DNA from 2 places in the Acidovorax sp. SRB_24 genome. Region 1 is predicted to be linked to the other one. Evidence: riboswitches for the same ligand, from Rfam matches in the RefSeq annotation. Region 1 holds a riboswitch; the other holds the start of a gene.

Region 1 (7,388 bases):
CAGGTGGCTCACGTCGCCGCCGAACTCGCCGGGCGCGGCCACGCCGACCAGCGCGTTCATGTTCGCGCCGTCCACATAGACGCGGCCGCCGTGCTGGTGTACCAGGGCGCACAGCGCTTTCACCTGGGTCTCGAACACCCCGTGCGTGCTGGGATAGGTGATCATCACGCAGGCCAGGCGGTCGCTGTGCCGCTCGCATTGGGCCTGCAGGTCGTCCAAATCCACGTTGCCGTTGGCGTCGCAGGCGGTCACCACGACCTGCATGCCCACCATCTGGGCGCTGGCGGGGTTGGTGCCGTGCGCGCTGCTGGGGATCAGGCAGATGTTGCGGTGGCCCTGGCCCTGGGCCGCGTGGTAGGCCTTGATGGCGAGCAGGCCGGCGTATTCGCCCTGCGAGCCGGCGTTGGGCTGCAGGCTGATGCCGGCGTAGCCTGTGGCCTGGCACAGCCAGGCGCGCAGCTGCGCGTCGAGCTCGGCGTAGCCCTGCAGCTGGTCGGCCGGCGCGAACGGGTGCATGTTCGCGAACTCGGGCCAGGTGATCGGGATCATTTCGCTCGTGGCGTTGAGCTTCATGGTGCACGAGCCCAGCGGGATCATGCTGCGGTCGAGCGCCAGGTCCTTGTCGGACAGCTGGCGGATGTAGCGCAGCATGGCCGTCTCGGAATGGTGGGTGTTGAAGACCGGGTGCGTGAGGTAGCTGCTGGTGCGGCGCAGCCCGGCAGGGATCAAGGGCTCGACGCCGTCTTCAAAGGCGTCGAAGCTTGGAAGCGGCTGGCCGTCCTGCGCAAAGATCTGCCACAGCAGCTCGATGTCGGCGCGCGTGGTGGTTTCGTCGAGCGAGATGCAGAGATAGTCTTCGAAGTAAATTCGCAGGTTGGCGCCCATCTGCACTGCGCGAGCAGCTATGGTTTTGGTAGCGTCATCGGTTTTCAGCGACAGGGTGTCGAAGCAGTGTTGCGGGCGCACGGGGGCCCCCAGCTGTGCGAGGCCCTGCGCCAGGATGGCGGTGTAGGCTGCCACGCGCTGCGCAATGCGGCGCAGGCCCTGCGGCCCGTGGTAGACCGCGTACATGCTGGCGATCACCGCCGGCAGCACCTGGGCGGTGCAGATGTTGGAGGTGGCTTTTTCGCGGCGGATGTGCTGCTCGCGTGTCTGCAGGGCCAGGCGGTAGGCCGGGTTGCCGTGCGTGTCCACGCTCACGCCGACCAGGCGCCCGGGCAGCGAGCGCTTGAACTCGTCGCGGCAGGCCATGTAGGCGGCGTGCGGGCCGCCAGCGCCCATGGGCATGCCCAGGCGCTGCGTGGTGCCGACGACGATGTCGGCGCCCCATTCGCCGGGCGGCGTGATCAGCGTGAGGGCCAGCAGGTCGGCTGCTGCGATGAAGGCGGCCTGTCGGGCGTGGGCTTTCTCCACGTCGGCACGCAGGTCGTCGATGCGGCCGCTGGTGGCGGGGTACTGGGCCAGCACGGCGAAATAGTCGCCGTCCAGCGCGGCGTCCCACTGTTCGCGTGAATCAGCGAGCACGACCTCAATGCCCAGCGGCTGGGCGCGGGTCTGGATGACCTCGATGGTCTGCGGGTGCGCGTCGCCGGCCACGATGAAGCGGTTGCTGCGGGATTTGACCGAGCGCTTGGCCAGCGCCATGGCCTCGGCGGCGGCCGTGGCCTCGTCGAGCATGGAGGCGTTGGCCATGGGCATGGCCGTGAGGTCGCACACCAGGGTCTGGAAATTGAGCAGGGCTTCGAGGCGGCCCTGTGAGATCTCGGCCTGGTAAGGCGTGTAGGCCGTGTACCAGGCCGGGTTCTCCAGCACGTTGCGCAGGATGACGCCGGGCGTGTGCGTGCCGTAGTAGCCCTGGCCGATGAAGCTGCGCAGGACTTTGTTCTTCGATGCCAACGCCTTGAGTTCGGCCAGCGCCTGCGCCTCGGTCACCGGCGCGGGCAGGTCCATGGCGCGGCTGCGCGCAATGGAACGGGGCACGATGGAGTCGATGAGGGCGCGGCGCGAGGCCTCGCCGACCACCGACAGCATGTGCGCCTCGTCGGCCGGATCGATGCCGATGTGGCGGGGCAGGAATTCGGTGGCGTTTTCGAGCTCGCCGAGCGGCGAAAGGTTCTGCAGGGCGGAGGGCATCGGCATGGGAAGGGCCAGTCTGGAAGGGGGTTAGGCGTTCTGGGCGAAGTCGGTGTAGGCGGTCTCGTCCATGAGCTCGGTCAGTTGCGCCGGGTCGCTGAGCTTGACCTTGAAGAACCAGCCTGCGCCCAGCGGGTCGGAGTTGGCGAGCGACGGGTCGGCGCGCAGGGCTTCGTTGACTTCGACGATTTCGCCGCTCAGCGGCATGAACACATCGGCCGCGGCCTTGACCGACTCGACCACGCCGGCGACATCGCCCTGCGCAAAGGTGGCGCCGACTTCGGGCAGGTCGACGAAGACCACGTCGCCCAGCGCGTCTTGCGCGTGCACGGTGATGCCGACAACGGCGGCCTGGGGGTCAGCGGCGTTGACCCATTCGTGGTCGCGCGAGTAATGGATGGACATGGAACAGTTCTCCGGTCAAAGTGGTGGAATCAGGAATGTAACGGGCGGCGCAGGCAAAAAACGCATGGGCGCACGCCCGCAGCTGCGGTCAGCCGCGGTGGTAGCGCGTGGGCACGAAGGGCGTGGGCGCCACCACCATGGGCACGGGCTTGCCGCGCACGAGGGCGAACAGTTCGGTGCCAACGGGGGCGTAGTCGGGCTGCACATAGGCCATGGCGATGGGCTGGTTCAGCGTGGGGCTCAGCAGGCCGCTGGTGACCTGGCCGACGGCCTGGCCGTCCAGGTTCTCCAGCACGGCGGGTTCGCGCACGGGGACGCGCTCTTTGGCGACCAGGGCGACGCGCTTGCGCGTGAGCAGGGCGGGGTCGTCGAGCTGCGCCAGCACCGTGCCGGCGCCGGGAAAGCCGCCCGCGCGCGCGCCGCCGCTGCGGCGCACCTTCGAGATCGCCCAGTTCAGGCCCGCCTCGGGCGGCGTGGTGCTGGTGTCGAGGTCGTTGCCGTACAGGCACAGGCCCGCTTCCAGGCGCAGCGAGTTGCGTGCACCCAGTCCGATGGGCTTGACTTGGGGCTGCGCCAGCAGCGCGCGCGCCAGGGTGTCGGCCTGGGCGGCGGGCACGGAGATTTCAAAACCGTCCTCGCCGGTGTAGCCGCTGCGCGTGACAAAGCAGTCGCTGCCCGCGATGCGGAAGTTGCCGCCGGTCATGAACACCAGCTTGTCGGTGCCGGGCGCCAGGCGCGCGAGCACGGCTGCGGCGTGCGGGCCCTGCAGCGCCAGCAGGGCCTGGTCGGGCAGCGCAATGACCTGGCAGCGCTGGCCGATGTGGGCCTGGATGTGCGCGATGTCGCCCAGCTTGCAGGCGCCGTTGACGATGGCGAAGATCTCGTCCTGCGCCACGCGAAAAAACATCAGGTCGTCGATGATTCCGCCCGCGTCGTTGAGCAGCAGGCCGTAGCGCTGCTTGCCCACGGGCAGGTCGACGACGTCGACGGGCATCAGGGTTTCGAATGCGGCCGCGGCGTCGGGTCCGATCAGGCGCAGCTGGCCCATGTGCGAGACATCGAACAGGCCGGCTGCCTGGCGCGTGTGCAGGTGCTCGGCCATCAGGCCGGCGGGGTACTGCACGGGCATGGAGTAGCCGGCGAACGGCACCATGCGCGCGCCCAGTTCGAGGTGCAGCGCGTTCAGCGGCGTGGTCAGCAAGGGGGCGGCGGCGGTGGCGGACATGGAGATCTCCAGGGCAAATGGGGGCCGTGGCCCACAGGCCACGCGATTTGCCCTGCTGTCCGCTTTACCTGAGAGATTCGCCCGGCGCTGCACAGCGCGGGGGTTGCTCCTTCGGTGGGTGGCCGCTGGGGCGGCCACCTCTCTCCAGCAAGGGAACGCCCGCATCCCTGCGGGCGCTTGTCAGTCCTTTTGCCTGAGCGTTTGGTTTTCACCTGCGCCTTCGGCGGTACCGCGCACCAGGCAATGGCGGGGCACTCTCTCCTGAACCGGCGAATTCTACCTACTTTGCGTAGACCAGATCGCGCAGCGCGAGCGACAGCGAGGGCACGTAGGTGATGACCATCAGGCAGGCCAGGATGACCAGCACAAAGGGCAGCAGGTGCGTGACGATGCGGTCGAGCGAGATGCGCGCCACCGTGCAGGCGGCGAACAGGTTAACGCCGAACGGCGGCGTGATCATGCCGAGCGCCAGGTTGACCACCATGATCAGGCCAAAGTGCACCGGGTCGATGCCGAAATGCTGGGCCACGGGCGCCAGGATGGGCGCCAGCACGATGATGGCGGCGCTGGTCTCGATGAACATGCCGATCAAGAACAGGGCCGCATTCACCCCGAGCAGGAACAGCGCGGGCGACTGCAGCACCTCCTGCAGCCAGCGGCCGATCGCGTCGGGCACGCCGGCGCGCGTGATCAGGAAGGCGAACAGCCCGGCGTTGGCGATGATGAACATGATCACCGCCGACGAGAGCACCGATTTGCGCAATATCGCGGCCAGGTCCTGGGGCTTGATCTCGCGGTAGATCACGACGCCCACCACCAGCGCATAGAACACCGCCACGGCCGAGGCCTCGGTGGGCGTGAAGATGCCGCCGTAGATGCCGCCCAGGATGATCACCGGCATGAGCAGCGCCCAGCCGGCCTGCAGCGTGGCGCGGCCGAGCGGCATGCGCCCCGTGCCGTCGTTCTTGCCCCAGCCCTTCCATTTGCAATAGAGCCACACGAACAGCATCAGCGCGCCGCTGATGAGAAAGCCCGGGCCAAAGCCCGCGATGAACAGTTCGCCGATCGACACCTCGGCGCTCACGCCGTAGAGGATCAGCGGAATCGACGGCGGAATGATCACGCCGAGCTCGGCGCTCGTGGCCTGCAGCGCGGCGGCGTAGCTGGTCGGGTAGCCGTGCTTGATGAGCGCGGGGATCAGGATGGCGCCGATGGCGAACGTGGTTGCCACCGACGAGCCCGAGACCGCCGCAAAGATCATGCAGGTCAGCACGCAGGTCATGGGCAGGCCGCCCTGCACGCCGCCGACGATGCTCTTGGCGAACTCGACCAGGCGGCGCGAGATGCCGCCGGTCTCCATCAGGTTGCCGGCGAGGATGAAGAATGGAATGGCGGCCAGCGGAAACTTGTTGATGGAACCGAACATTTCCTTCACGGAAATCAGCATGTGCGCGTTCGACGCCTGGATGCCCAGGATGGCCGCCAATCCGATGGACACCGCAACGGAAACGGTGAGCGCGAAGCACACCACCATGGTGGAGATCATGACGCTGGTCATTGCGCGGTCTCCAGTTCCATGCGGCGCGGATCGATCAGGTTGCCGATGATGCCGACCACGCAGAACACACCACCGGCCGGCATCGCCAGATAGGCCCAGAACATCGACACCGATTCGAGGCCCGCCATGCTCTGCACGGCGCCGCGCTGGGTGTAGTCCCAGCCCCACCAGATGATGATGGCGATCAGCGTGAGCGCGGCGAGCGCCACGACCCATTCCAGCACGCGCTGCAGATGGGGTGGACTCCAGCGGTAGAGCACGTCCACGCTGACCATGGCGCCCTGGCGGAAGGCCGCCGGGATGCCGAGGAACACCATCCAGATCAGGCTGAAGCGGATCAGCACCTCGGTCCACTCGGCGGGTTGCTCGAACACGAAGCGCATCAGAATCTGGAACATGCCGAGCGCGGACGCGATGGCGAGCATGGCGCAGGCGCCCCACATGGCGACCGACGTGCACCAGCGTTCAAAAGTAAGGAATTGATTTTTCATGGGACTGCACGGGCGCGCCGGGATGCTCACCCCAAAGAGCAGAGTTTTGGAATGAAAACGCCCGTTGGTGCAATACCGACGGGCGTTGATAGCTATGAAAAGAGAAGTTGGATCGACTTACTTTACGTTGCGGATCTTGTCGAGCGTGGCCTTGCCGAACTGCTTTTCGAACTCGGCGTTCACGGGGGCGAGCGCCGCCACGAACTTGGCCTTGTCGATGGTGTCGATCACCGTCATGCCCTTGGCGCGCAGGTCGGCCACGCCCTTCGCGTCGTCCTCGTCCACGCGCGCGCGGTTGGCCTTGGTGCCTTCCTTGGCGGCGTCGAGGAAGGCCTGCTTGTCGGCGGCCGAGAGCTTGTCGAAAGACGCCTTGTTCATCACGAAGATGCAGGGCGAGTAGACGTGGCCGGTGAGCGTCAGGTGCTTTTGCACCTGGTCGAACTTGGCCGAGATGATGACGGGCAGCGGGTTCTCCTGGCCGTCGACGGTGCCCTGCTGCAACGCGGTGAACACCTCGGGGAAGGCCATGGGCGTGGTGATGATGCCAAAGCCCTTGTAGGCGGCGATGTGCACCGGGTTCTCCATGGTGCGCATCTTCAGGCCCTTGAGGTCGGCCGGGTCCTTCACATCGCGCTTGCTGTTCGTCATGTGGCGAAAGCCGTTCTCGGCCCAGGCCAGGGCCTTGAAGCCCTTGGCGTCGAACTTGGTCAGCATCTCCTGGCCGATGGGGCCGTCGAGCACGGCGCGGGCGTGCGCCTTGTCGCGGAACAGGAAGGGCACGTCGAGGATCTTCGTCTCGGGCACGAAGTTGGGCACCGGGCCGGTCGAGCTGAACGCCAGCTCCTGCGTGCCCAGCTGCACGGCTTCGATGGATTCGCGCTCGCCGCCGAGGGCGCCGTTGTAGAAGGTCTGCACCTTGTAGCGCCCGCCCGTGCGCTTTTCGACTTCCTTGGCAAACGTATCGATGGCCACGCCCTGGTGCGAGTTCTGCGCCGTCGAGATGCTGATGCGCATGGCGGTCTGTGCGGATGCGGCGGCAGCAAAGCCGAGCGCGAGGCCCAGGCCGAGGGCGAGTTTGGTCAATTGCATGGAGTCTCCTGTCGGGATTTTTGCGGGGGTTGGGCGGGGTGCCTGCCACGGCGGGCGTGCGGCGTGCCACTCGCAAAAATTATGGCGCTGCAACATGGCCAGGGACATCGGGGTTTGCGCGGGTGTGCTAGAAAAGGCCGTGGTGCAGGGGGAGACGGGATGCCGCAGGGGGCGCGGGCTTGCCAGGCGCCCCCGGAGCTGGCGGTAACCAGTCGGGGGCCTGTCGGTTTGTGCGCTCCGGTAAAAGCGCCTTGATGGTTCAAGTATGGTGCGGCGGGGGGAGACGGTTTTTCTGAATTTGCGACGTTTTTCTGAGAATGCAGAAAATTATTCTGACAAATCGCCATTCTGTGAATAATGCGGCGAATGGATCGATTGGACAGAAAAATTCTCGCCGTTCTGCAGGGCAATGCGCGCGCCAGCCTGCACGACATCGGCCAGGCCGTGGGCCTGAGCCCCTCGCCCTGCTGGGGGCGCATCAAGAAGA
Region 2 (7,388 bases), on a different contig from region 1:
GTAGCCGTCTCGTTGCGCGTCTGTGACAGTTCCTGCTCGACGCGCTGGTTGGCAGCGGTCAGCTCGGACTTGGCACGGTCGGCAGCAGCGAGGCCATCGGCGATTTTCTGGGCTCGTTCGTCCAGCGCCTTCGCGATCGGGGGCCACACGAATTTCATCGTGAACAGCACCAGGATCAAGAAGACGATGGCCTGAACGAACAGGGTCGCGTTGATACTCACGGCAACACCTTTCTAGTTGGGCGTTGATCGGGGCTTAGGCCAGAACGAAGGGGTTGGCGAAAGCGAACAGCAGGGCGATGGCCACGCCGATCAGGAAGGCCGCGTCGATCAGACCGGCCAAGATGAACATCTTGGTTTGCAGTTCGTTGATCAGCTCAGGCTGGCGTGCCGAAGCTTCCAGGAACTTGCCGCCCATCAAAGCGATGCCGATGGAGGCGCCGATAGCGCCCAGACCAACGATCAGACCACAAGCCAAAGCGACGAGACCGAGAATGTTTTCCATGATGACTCCTGATTTAAGAAAGAAAGGTTGAAAAAGAAAGAAAGGAATGGTCAGTGGGCTTCATGCGCCTGGCCGAGGTAAATCAGCGTCAGCATCATGAAAATGAAGGCTTGCAGGGTGATGATCAAAATATGAAAAATCGCCCAGATCGAGCCCGCAATGATGTGCCCCACAGGGAGCAACACACCAGAGAGCGACATGGCAGCAGCACCACCCATCAGGGCAATCAGCATGAACACCAACTCACCAGCGTACATGTTGCCAAACAGTCGCATGCCATGCGAGACGGTCTTGGCAACGTATTCAATGACCTGCATGAGCAGGTTGACCACGCCCAGGATCAGGGCGAAGACGGGATTCTTGCTGGTGCCGAACGGCGCGGTCACCAGTTCATGCGCCCAGCCGCCCATGCCCTTGATCTTGATGCTGTAGAAGAAGCACAGGATCAGCACGGCGGACGACAGGCCCAGCGTGGTGGAGAGGTCGGCCGTGGGCACGATGCGCAGGTAGGCGTGGCTGTCGCCTGTGGCCCCTTGCCAGAGCACGGGTAGCAGATCCACGGGCAGCAAGTCCATGGCGTTCATCAGGAAGATCCAGACAAACACCGTGAGTGCCAGCGGCGCAATGAATTTGCGGCTTTGCGCGTTGTGGATGTTGGCCTTGGCCTGGTTGTCCACCATTTCCACCATCATCTCGACCGCCGCCTGGAAGCGTCCCGGCACGCCGGACGTCGCCTTGCGGGCAGCAAGCCAGAAAACGAACAGCCCCAGAAAACCCACCAACACGCTCACGATGACGGAGTCATAGTTGATCACCGACATGTCGATGATGGATTTCTGCTTGATGTTCTGAAGATGCTGCAGGTGGTGAACGATGTATTCACTTGCAGTCGGAGCGTGCGCTTCTGCGGCCATCGGACAACTCTTCTCTATATCAATCGGTTTTTCGGACACCAGGCCGCGCCCACAGCGCAATCCAGTACGTTTTCATTGTCACCACCATGCCCACCAGCAAGGCCAGCCAGCTCAGCGGTGCAATCAACTTCGGCGCTGCCGCCAGCATGGCGACAGTCAATGCAATCTTGGCCATCTCCCACCCAAAGAATCCCGCCAATGCGGCACCCCCGGAAGCCCGCACACGGCCCATGCCACGCGCAAACAAGGCCGATGGCAACACCACCGCCAGAGCACCATAGGCAGCCGACCAGGCCAGAAAGGCCTTGCCTGTCCACAGGCCCGTGGCCACTGCCACCAGCACGCCCACCAGCGCCTGCGCACCCACCAGCCACCAGACCGACAGGGCGGGATGGCGCTTGCGCCATGCCTGCGCCTCTTGCGCCGTCAGGGGCTTGAAGTCGGGTTCTTCATCCTCAGCTTCAGGCCTTGGGGCGCTTGGATTCACCATGGAACTCCCCACAGGTTACAGACAGCAACTTCCACAAAGCCCCTGATTATAAGTAAAAACCCGTGGCGCAGGCCAATATCCCGCGGCGCGCAATGCCATGCCCCGCGCACGGCGCCGAACAGCTGTGGCGCGAATCCAACGCCGCGGCATTCGTCCGCCGCCTTGGCAGGCCACTCGGAATACAAGGAAAATGGGCCCTTGGCGCGCAATGGGCTTGCGTCAATAGCTATTAAATCAAGAGCATCGACATGACAAAATCTCCGCCTTCTCCTGCTGACGCCCCGGTCCCCGACCCCCGCCGGGACTCGCTGATCGAGTATCCGTCGCGCTTTCCGATCAAGGTGATGGGCGCCAAGGTCGACGGTTTTGTGCACGCCGTCACGGAACTGGCGCACCGCTTTGATCCGGACTTCGACGCATCGACCATTGAACTGCGCCAGAGCAGCGCCGGCAACTACCTGGGCGTGACCATCACCGTCACGGCCACCAGCCGCGCGCAGCTGGACGACCTGTACCGCGCGCTGTCCTCGCACCCGCTGGTCAAGGTCGTGCTCTGAGCCGGGGCGAGGCACCGATACCGATGGAGATCCGCACCCTGGGCCAGGTGCCCTATCTGCCCACCTACGAGGCCATGCAGGCCTTTACCGCCGAGCGCGCCCCGGACGAACCCGACCAGCTCTGGCTGTGCGAGCACCTTGCCACCTTCACCCAGGGCCTGGCGGGCCGCGCCGAGCATGTGCTGCAGCCCGGCGGCATCCCCGTGGTGGCCACCAACCGCGGCGGCCAGGTCACCTTCCACGGCCCGGGCCAGGTGGTGGCCTACCCGCTCGTCGATCTGCGGCGCGCCGGCTATTACGTCAAGGAATTGGTCTACCGCATTGAAGAGGCCGTGATCCGCACGCTCGCGCACTACGGTGTGACCGGGCACCGCGTGGCCCACGCCCCCGGCATCTACGTGCGCTTGGACGACCCGCGCAGCCATGCGCTGCTGCCGCAGCGCCCGCAGCACGGCGCCAGCGGCGCGCCCGACTTCGCGGGACTGGGCAAGATCGCGGCGCTGGGCATCAAGGTCAGTCGCCACTGCAGCTACCACGGCGTCGCGCTCAATGTGGCCATGGACCTCGAACCCTTTGCGCGCATCAACCCTTGTGGTTATGCCGGCTTGCAAACGGTGGACCTTTCTACAATCGGGGTCCACACCACTTGGGACGAAGCCGCCCAGGTGCTGGGCCAACAGCTCTGCACCCGGCTCGCTCCCTGAACCGCCTACACGCCATGAGCCCCCCTGAAGTCGTCCGCGAAGCGCAGTCCACCGAAGCCTACAACCCCCTGGCCAAGCAAAAGGCCGCCGCCAAGCTCTCGCGCATTCCGATCAAGGTCGAGCAGGGCGAAGTGCTCAAGAAGCCCGCATGGATCCGCGTCAGGGCTGGCTCGCCGACCACGCGCTTCTACGAGATCAAGGACATCCTGCGCGAGAACAAGCTGCACACAGTCTGCGAGGAAGCGAGCTGCCCAAACATCGGCGAATGCTTCGGCAAGGGCACGGCCACTTTCATGATCATGGGCGACAAGTGCACGCGCCGCTGCCCGTTCTGCGACGTGGGCCATGGACGCCCCGATCCGCTCGACCAGGACGAGCCGCTCAAGCTGGCCCAGACGATTGCCAAGCTGCGCCTCCAATACGTGGTGATCACCAGCGTGGACCGCGACGACCTGCGCGACGGTGGCTCGGGCCATTTCGTCGAATGCATCCAGCACATCCGCGCACTCTCGCCGAGCACGCAGATCGAGATCCTGGTGCCCGATTTCCGCGGCCGCGACGACCGCGCGCTCGAAATCCTCAAGGCCGCGCCCCCCGATGTGATGAACCACAACCTGGAAACCGCGCCGCGCCTGTACAAGGAAGCGCGCCCGGGCTCGGACTACCAGTTCTCGCTGAACCTGCTGAAAAAGTTCAAGGCCCTGCACCCGAACGTGCCGACCAAGAGCGGCATCATGGTCGGCCTCGGCGAGACCGACGAGGAGATCCTGCAGGTCATGCGCGACATGCGCGCGCACGGCATCGACATGCTGACCATCGGCCAGTACCTGGCTCCGTCCAGCAGCCACCTGCCGGTGCGCCGCTACGTGCACCCCGACACTTTCAAGATGTTTGAGGAAGAGGCCTACAAGATGGGCTTTTCCCACGCTGCCGTGGGCGCCATGGTGCGCAGCAGCTACCACGCCGACCAGCAGGCCCACGCTGCCGGTGTGTGAATGCCACCCCGCTGTGGTGGATGGAACAGATGAGAAGCGGGTGCGCACCGAGCGGCAAGTGCAGCGGCCCATCGCGCTTCCCGGCCTGAACGGCGTGCCGTGCAAGCGCACGAATGCGGTGGCAGCCGACGGAGGCCGACGGCACTGGCAGGCGTCCGTTACAATCGGCTTGTTTTGCGGGAGAGAGAGGCGCCTTGCGCCTCCGCCGAAGGCGCAAGCTCCCATCATCGCTCAGGCATACCGGACCGCAAAACCATTTCGCCGACTGGAGAGAGGTCACATACCGCACTTTGCGCGTTGATGACCCACCGAAGGGGCAGGCTGCTCGCGCAGCCGAAACTCTCAGGTAAAAGGACAGAGGGAGAGGCGCTCCAGGGCCCGCGGCACCGCGCGCCCTGCCTCTGAGGTGTCGTCCCCCGATGTTTTCGTTCCCTTGTTTCACGCTCGTCGAGCGGCCGGTTGCTGCTTGCCAGGGGCCGGCGTGCTGACCGCCATCTATCTGGTGGCAATCGTCGCCGAAGCCATGTCGGGCGCCCTTGCGGCCGGCCGTCGCAACATGGACATGTTCGGCGTCGCCGTGATCGCCTTTGTCACGGCGCTCGGCGGCGGAACCGTGCGCGACATGATCCTCGGCCACTTTCCCATCGGCTGGACCCAGCACCCGGAATACATCTACCTGGTGATTTCTGCCGGACTGCTGACCACGGTGGTGGCGTCCCACATGCAGCAGTTGAAGCGGGTATTTCTGGTGCTCGACGCCATGGGACTGATCGCGTTTTCCTTGATCGGCTGCAATGTCGCGCGCGAGATGGACTACGCCTTTCCCGTGGTCGTCATGTCCGGGATGATCACCGGCATTTTTGGCGGCATCGTCCGCGACGTCCTGTGCAACCAGGTGCCCGTGGTGTTTCGGCGTGAGCTGTATGCGGTCGTCTCGCTGATCGTCTGCACCGTGTTTCTTGCCCTGCTGGAGTTCGGCGTCGATGTCGATCTGAGCACGGGAATCAGCTTCGGGGTGGGCCTGGCACTGCGTCTGCTGGCGATCTGGCAAGGCTGGAAGCTGCCCACATTTTCCTTTCAGCAGCGCTGGGAATAGCGCAGCGCGCAGGCCCCTGGCGGAGCGCACATCGCCAACGCGGTGGCCAAACCCCTTCCCATGACCCCCAATACCCCCCCTGCAAAAACCCGTTCGCGATGGCCCTTTGTGGCCGGTGTGGTCATCGGGTTGTTCCTCTGCGCCACCCTCAGCGCAACGTACGGCCTCTACGTGCTGTGGCAACGCTTGCCCGCGATCGACCACCTCGCCGACTACGACCCCAAGCTGCCGATGCGGATTTATGCCAGGGATGGCAGCTTGCTGGCCGAGTATGGCCAGGAGCGGCGCGAATTTGTGCCGATCGAGCGCATCCCGCAGACCATGCGGCAAGCGTTGCTGGCGATCGAGGATGCCAGGTACTACGAACATGGCGCGGTGGACTTCTCGGGCCTGGCGCGCTCGGCCTGGCGCAATCTCCGGGCGGGAGAGCATGCCCAGGGCGGCAGCACCATCACGATGCAGGTCGCACGCGTTTTCTTCCTGAGCCGGGAAAAGACCTACAGCCGCAAGATCATGGAGATCCTGCTGGCCTACAAACTCGAATCGGTCTACAGCAAGGACAAGATCCTTGAGCTGTACATGAACCAGGTCTATCTGGGTGAACGCGCGTACGGATTCGCTGCGGCCGCGTCCATCTATTTCGACAAGACCCTCGATCAGTTGAGCGTTGCCGAGTCGGCCCTCCTCGCCGGACTGCCCAAAGCCCCCTCGGCCTACAACCCTGTGGCCAACCGCGAACGCGCCATCGTCCGCCAGCAGCACATCCTCCACCGCATGCGGGAACTCGGCCATCTGGACGGCCCTGCCCATGCGGCGGCCCGCGCCGAAGCCTTGGTGTTGAGGCCCCGCTCCCGTTCCATCGTGCCCAGCGCCGCGTATGCCGTCGAGCAAGCGCGCCAGATGATGGTCGCGCAATATGGCGACGGCGCCTATTCGATGGGGCTCGATGTGCACACCACGATCAGCCTGCCCGAACAGCAGGCCGCCTCGCGCGCGTTGCGCAGGGGCCTGGTCGATGCCCAGGGCCAGCGCGGCTATGCCGGGCCGGAAGGTCGTGCCAGCGCGCCGGTCCGTGGCGGCGATCTGCCAGCGATCCGGAAGGCGCTCGCGCCCTACCGCGACAGTGGGGCGTTGCGCGCAGCCATCGTGCTGGAGGCCTCGGACACGGCAGGCATCGTGGCGGCCTTGCGCGACGGCACACCGGTCCACATCGCCCGCAAAGCGCTGAGCGCCAGCGCCCGCCGCGCCCTCATGCCGGATGCGCCAGCGCGCACACGCATCGGCCCGGGCGCCGTGGTCCGCGTGCTGGCCGATGCGCAGCAACGGTGGCACTTGAGCCACCTGCCGAAGATGGAGGGGGCGCTCGTGTCCATCGATGCCGAGTCAGGGGAGATCCTGGCGTTGACGGGCGGCTTCGACTTCCGGTTCAACAATTTCGACCATGCAGTGCAGGCGGTGCGCCAGCCGGGCTCGACCTTCAAGCCTTTCGTCTTTTCCGCGGCGCTGGAAAAAGGCTACTTTCCTGGCACCCTGGTCGACGATACCCAGCGGGTGGTCACCCCCTCGGCACGGGGCCAAAAAGCCTGGAGCCCGCGCAACTACGGCGGCAACTATGAAGGCTTCATTTCGGCCCGGCGGGGCTTGGTGCGGTCCAAGAATCTGGTTGCCGTCAATCTGATGCAGGCGGCGGGCGCGGAGTATGTGCAGCAGTTCGCCTCCCGTTTCGGGTTTGTGCCTGAACTCAACCCTCCTGGCCTGCCGCTGGCCTTGGGAGCGGGAGCGATCACGCCCTTGCAACTCACGCAGGCCTATGCCGTGTTTGCCAATGGCGGGGCCCTGGTCGAGCCCCGCTTGGTCAGCAAGGTGAGTGAACGCAATGGCCAGGTGCTCTATGAAGCCCGCACGGAGTCTCCGCGCAGGCAGGCCATTTCGGAGCGCAATGCCTACGTGATGGACAGCATGCTGCGCGATGTCGTCCAGCACGGGACCGCTCGGCGCGCGGCTCGGCTCGGCCGCAAGGACCTGGCGGGCAAGACAGGGACCTCCAACGGCGCGCGCGATGTATGGTTCGCCGGGTATTCCTCGGGCGTCGCCTCGGTCGTCTGGATGGGCTACGACCAGCCGCGCA

What was found. Region 1 has a riboswitch for glycine ahead of gcvT (glycine cleavage system aminomethyltransferase GcvT). Riboswitches for the same ligand answer to the same signal wherever they lie in the genome.
Region 2: linked by a shared signal. The riboswitch ahead of B2J89_RS04760 (trimeric intracellular cation channel family protein) and the one ahead of gcvT (glycine cleavage system aminomethyltransferase GcvT) in region 1 are both predicted to bind glycine.

What each region holds. Positions count from the first base shown of each region.
Region 1 is NZ_MWOM01000002.1:19,806-27,193, reverse strand. Features, by position in the region: gene gcvP (aminomethyl-transferring glycine dehydrogenase) at 1-2,139, opposite strand, end outside; gene gcvH (glycine cleavage system protein GcvH) at 2,164-2,538, opposite strand; gene gcvT (glycine cleavage system aminomethyltransferase GcvT) at 2,627-3,763, opposite strand; glycine riboswitch at 3,809-3,921, opposite strand; glycine riboswitch at 3,935-4,037, opposite strand; gene B2J89_RS00775 (TRAP transporter large permease) at 4,044-5,321, opposite strand; gene B2J89_RS00770 (TRAP transporter small permease) at 5,318-5,812, opposite strand; gene B2J89_RS00765 (TRAP transporter substrate-binding protein) at 5,930-6,901, opposite strand; gene B2J89_RS00760 (Lrp/AsnC family transcriptional regulator) at 7,268-7,388, shown strand, end outside.
Region 2 is NZ_MWOM01000009.1:16,924-24,311, forward strand. Features, by position in the region: gene B2J89_RS04725 (F0F1 ATP synthase subunit B) at 1-221, opposite strand, end outside; gene atpE (F0F1 ATP synthase subunit C) at 256-504, opposite strand; gene atpB (F0F1 ATP synthase subunit A) at 555-1,418, opposite strand; gene B2J89_RS04740 (ATP synthase subunit I) at 1,438-1,905, opposite strand; gene B2J89_RS04745 (YbeD family protein) at 2,157-2,465, shown strand; gene lipB (lipoyl(octanoyl) transferase LipB) at 2,489-3,169, shown strand; gene lipA (lipoyl synthase) at 3,184-4,164, shown strand; glycine riboswitch at 4,332-4,422, shown strand; gene B2J89_RS04760 (trimeric intracellular cation channel family protein) at 4,646-5,260, shown strand; partial or broken gene B2J89_RS04765 (PBP1A family penicillin-binding protein) at 5,321-7,388, shown strand, end outside.